2 regions of the Nocardioides zeae genome follow, and region 1 is predicted to be linked to the other one. Evidence: riboswitches for the same ligand, from Rfam matches in the RefSeq annotation. Region 1 holds a riboswitch; the other holds the start of a gene.
The links. Region 1 has a riboswitch for S-adenosylmethionine ahead of thrC (threonine synthase). Riboswitches for the same ligand answer to the same signal wherever they lie in the genome.
Positions count from the first base shown of each region.

Region 2: linked by a shared signal. The riboswitch ahead of QE405_RS01460 (aminotransferase class V-fold PLP-dependent enzyme) and the one ahead of thrC (threonine synthase) in region 1 are both predicted to bind S-adenosylmethionine.

Region 1 is NZ_JAUTAN010000001.1:2,188,074-2,190,462, forward strand. It holds gene QE405_RS10455 (MoaD/ThiS family protein) at 52-327, opposite strand; gene thrC (threonine synthase) at 361-1,665, opposite strand; SAM riboswitch class I at 1,675-1,812, opposite strand; gene otsB (trehalose-phosphatase) at 1,948-2,389, opposite strand, start outside.
Region 2 is NZ_JAUTAN010000001.1:313,750-316,138, forward strand. It holds gene asnB (asparagine synthase (glutamine-hydrolyzing)) at 1-530, opposite strand, end outside; SAM riboswitch class IV at 708-820, shown strand; gene QE405_RS01460 (aminotransferase class V-fold PLP-dependent enzyme) at 852-2,219, shown strand; gene QE405_RS01465 (globin) at 2,173-2,389, opposite strand, start outside.

The sequences.
Region 1 (2,389 bases):
ATGGTCTGAGCGACACATTCCCCGGTCGACCGGGGAAAGTGTCGGCCCGGATCAGCCCCCGGCGACGGCCGGGATGATCGAGACCTGGGTGCCGGGGGCGGTCGGGGTCGCGAGGTCGTCGAGGAACCGCACGTCCTCGTTGCCGACGTACACGTTGACGAAGCGGCGCAGGTCGCCGTCGTCGTCGAGCACGCGTGCCTTGATGCCGGGGTGGCTGGCCTCGAGGTCGTCGATGACCTGGGCCAGGGTGGCCCCGGAGGCCTCGACCTCGGACGCGCCGCCCGTGTAGGTGCGCAGGATGGTCGGGATGCGGACGGAGATCGACACGGGAGTTCCTCGGCTTCGGCGGGAGGGGGACGGTCAGGCGAGACCGGTGGCGGCGAACGCGGCGTACGTCGGCGCGATGGTCGCGGCGGGAGCGACGCGGTCGGCGACGGCGTCGAGCGTCTTGAGGCCGTGGCCGGTGTTGATGACGACGGTCTCGAGGGACGTGTCGAGCTGGCCGGTCTCGACGAGCTTCTTGAGGACGCCGACGGTGGTGCCGCCCGCGGTCTCCGTGAAGATGCCCTCGGTGCGGGCGAGCAGCACGATCGCCTCGCGCACCTCGTCGTCGCTGATGTCCTCGACGACACCGCCGGTGCGGCGGCAGACGTCGAGCACGTAGGGGCCGTCCGCCGGGTTGCCGATGGCGAGCGACTTCGCGATGGTGTCGGGCTTGACCGGGCGGACGACCTTCTTGCCGTCCTTGAACGCGGCCGACACGGGCGAGCAGCCCGTGGCCTGCGCGCCGAAGATCTTGTAGGGCTTGTCCTCGACGAGACCCAGCTTGATGAGCTCCTGGAACGCCTTGTCGACCTTGGTGAGCTGCGAGCCCGAGGCGACGGGGATGACGACCTGGTCGGGCAGGCGCCAGCCGAGCTGCTCGGCGATCTCGTAGCCGAGCGTCTTGGAGCCCTCGGCGTAGAACGGCCGCACGTTGACGTTGACGAACGCCCAGCCGTCCTCCTCCCCCGCGATCTCGGAGGCGAGCTTGTTGACGTCGTCGTAGTTGCCCTCGACCGCGACGAGCGAGTCGGTGAAGACGGCCGAGTTGACGACCTTCGGCGTCTCGAGGTTGCTCGGGATGAAGACCACGGTCTTGATGCCGGCGCGCGCACCGGCGGCGGCGACGGCGTTGGCCAGGTTGCCGGTCGAGGGGCAGGCGAAGACGCGGCTGCCGAGCTCGCGGGCGGCGCTCAGCGCGCAGGCGACGACGCGGTCCTTGAAGGAGTTCGTGGGGTTGGTCGAGTCGTCCTTCACCCACAGCTTCTCGAGGCCGAGCGTGGCGGCGAGGTTCGTCGCCTCGAGCAGCCGGGTGAACCCGGGCTCGGTGTTGGGGCTGGTCTCGATGTCGGCGGGCACCGGCAGCAGCGCCTTGTAGCGCCAGATGTTGCGCGGGCCGGCCTCGATCTCGGCGCGGGTCACCGCGGGGAACTCGTAGGCGACCTCGAGGGGACCGAAGCACTCGGGACAGGCGTAGAAGGGACCGAGGTCCACCTGGTGGCCGCACTCGCGGCAGGCGAGGGCCGTGGCGTTGCCGAACGCGCCCTCCCGGAGACCGTGGCCAGGCGTGGCCCCGGCGTCCTCGGCGGGGGCGGGGCTGGTCTCGACGACAGACGTGCTCATGAGTCCTCCTCCTCATCTTCCCCGCGGCGACGGTCGCCGTGGGCGGATTTGGCACCGTTTCCACGACCGCCGCAGTGGTGCGACGGGGAGTTCGTGGCGGTTGCCGGGACGTCGTCGGGCCGTTCCCTCAGTCCCTCTCGATGAGCTGTGCAGCAGGTTAGGAGGACGCCGCCGCGGGGTCCTAATCGCAGTCCCACGATGTAGGACGATGCGCCACATCATGAGACACGCGATGGGCAGGCTCCGCCCCGGCGGAGCGGGGAGGAGCGGGTACGCCGCGTGTCAGGTGCGCACGGAGGCGGCGTCGGCTGTGAGGCGGCGCAGCAGGTCGAGCACCCCGTCGGGGCCCTCGACGACGACGTCCGCCAGGTCGGCGAGCGCGCTCTCCTCCTCGGAGGCCGAGGCCACCAGGAGCGTCGGGAGGCCCTGGCGGCGGAGCTCGGCGACGGCGTGGAAGGCCTCGACGTCGCCGAGGTCGTCACCGCCGAAGAGGAAGCCACCGGCCCGCGTCTCGCGCACGAGGACCTTCACGGCCTCCCCCTTGTGCATGCCGGGCGAGCGCACCTCGATGACGTTGCGGCCCGGCTCGACGCCGAGGTCGTGGGCGGCGGCCAGCTCGGTGACGAGGGGCAGCAACCGGTCGTACGCGGCCTGCGGGTCCTCCAGCCGCCGGGTGTGCACGGCGATCGCGAGGCCCTTCTCCTCGACGTACGCGTCCTCGGCC
Region 2 (2,389 bases), 1.9 Mb from region 1:
GTTGCCACCTCCGGGTGCGCGAGGATCCCCTTGGGCTCCGACGCGAACAGGAGACGCGACCCGTCGCGGTGGTAGTGCAGGGGTTTCACTCCGAGGTGGTCGCGGACGAGCCAGACCTCCTGGGCAGCCGAGTCCCAGACGGCGAAGGCGAAGATGCCGTTGAGGTGCTCGACCGCCCGAGGGCCCCACTGCGCCCATGCCGCGAGCAGCACCTCGGTGTCGGTCCCGGTGGTGAAGCCGTGTCCGGCACGGCGCAGGACGGCGCGCAGCTCGCGGAAGTTGTAGAGCTCGCCGTTGTAGGTGAGCACGAGCTCGCCGCGCCGCTCCGGAAGGGGCAGCACCCGCGGTTGCTGCCCGTGCTCGGGGTCGATGACGGCCAGGCGGCGGTGACCCAGGACGGCCTGCGACGACGACCAGATGCCAGCCCCGTCGGGCCCGCGATGCCCCTGCGCGTCGTTCATCGCGGCGACGGCGTCCGTCGCCCCTGCCGTGCGTCCGGTCACGTCGACCAGGCCCGAGATCGCGCACATCGAGGTACCCCCTCCAGCTCCCGCAGATCTGCGACCGGTTCCCGGTCGTCTGTCGTGCGGTTTCCGATGTATGTCGACCAAGTTAGTGTTATTTGAACGGGCTAGCGAATTGTCTCACTTCGTGGACATGCGGATCGTGAGGCCGATGTCGCGGCCGGGCGTCGTAGCCTCGTCCGGCGTCACGAGTGCCAGCGCCAAGCCCCGGCTCGCTGGCCGGCAACCCTCCTCCGCGGTGGGGTGCCCCGGGTGAGGACGTGGCTCGTGCCGACCGGCGCGGGCAAGTGCGGACCCGGCCCGACCGGGTCAGAGCCAGGAGGCCCCATGATCACCACGCCGACCCCGCCCGCGGACGCGGCCACCGCCGTGGCCCCCGCCGACCCCGTCACCCTCGTCGCCCCCGTCGCCCCCGTGCTGGGACACGGTCTCGAGGCCCCGCTCGTGACCGGAGGCAGCGTCGCCTACGCGAACCTCGACATCGCGGCCAGCGCGCCCGTGCTGAGTGCCGTCCACGACGAGGTGGAAGCGTTCCTCCCTTGGTACGCCAGCGTCCACCGCGGCGCTGGCTACGCCTCGAAGGTCGCGACCGACGCCTACGAGCGGTCCCGCGCCACCATCGGCGCTTTCGTCGGCGCGCGTCCTGACGACGTCGTGGTGCTCACGGCGCAGACGACCGACGCTCTCAACCTCCTGGCCAGGGCGGTGCCGGGACGCGCCGTGCACCTCGACCTCGAGCACCACGCCAACCTGCTGCCGTGGCGGCGCCCGGGTGACACGGCGGTGCCGGCGCGCAGCACCCTCGCCGAGACACTGGCCGCGCTGGAGCGGGAGCTGCGCCGGGAGCCCGCGGCCCTGTTGGCCGTCACCGGTGCGTCCAACGTCACCGGCGAGATCCTGCCGATCGCCCGACTCTCCGATCTGGCCCACCGCCACGGCGCCCGGATCGCGGTGGACGCCGCGCAGCTCGCGCCTCACCGTCGGGTCGACCTCGCCTCGACGGACGTCGACTACCTGGCTCTGTCCGGCCACAAGCTCTACGCGCCCTACGGTGCGGGGGCGCTCGTCGGTCGCCGCGACTGGCTCGACGCCGCGCCTCCGAAGCTGTCGGGGGGTGGTGCCGTCCGCCGCGTGTGGGCCGACGACGTCGACTGGGGCGTGGCCCCGGCGCGCCACGAGGCGGGGTCCCCCAACGTCGTCGGTGCGCTCGCGCTCGCCGCGGCCTGCCGCGCCATCGAGGCGCTCGGAGCGGGGGTGGTGACCTCCCACGAGGAAGCGCTGACCGCGGCCCTGCGCACCGGGCTCGCCGCCGTACCGGGCGTGCGCCTCCTCGACCTCTGGCCTGGCGAGGTCGATCGCATCGGGGTCGTCAGCTTCACCGTCGACGGCGTGCCGGCCGAGCTCGTCGCGCAGGTGCTCTCGGCCGAGCACGGGATCGGGGTCCGCGACGGACGGTTCTGCGCCCACCTGCTGCTCGACCGCCTCAGTCCCGGGCGGACCGCGGTGCGGGCGAGCGTGGGGCTGGGCACGGCGGGCAGTGAGGTCGACAGGCTGGTGCGGGGCGCTGCCGCCCTCGTGCAGCACGGCCCGCAGTGGCGCTACGCCGGGGCCGACGAGGGATACGTGCCGCTCGAGGACCCCCGGGTGCTCACGCCCTGGGTCCAGCTGCGGGCGCCTGGTCCTCCATCGTGTTGACCATGAACTGGGCGGCGTGGGTGACGTACGCCCAGAACTGCGCGTCCTGCTCCTCGGTCAGCTCGACGGAGTCGAGGCCGGCACGGAAGTGCACGAGCCAGCGCTCGGCGGCCGCCGGCGTGACGGCGTACGGCGCGTGCCGCATCCGCAACCGGGGGTGTCCGCGCGTC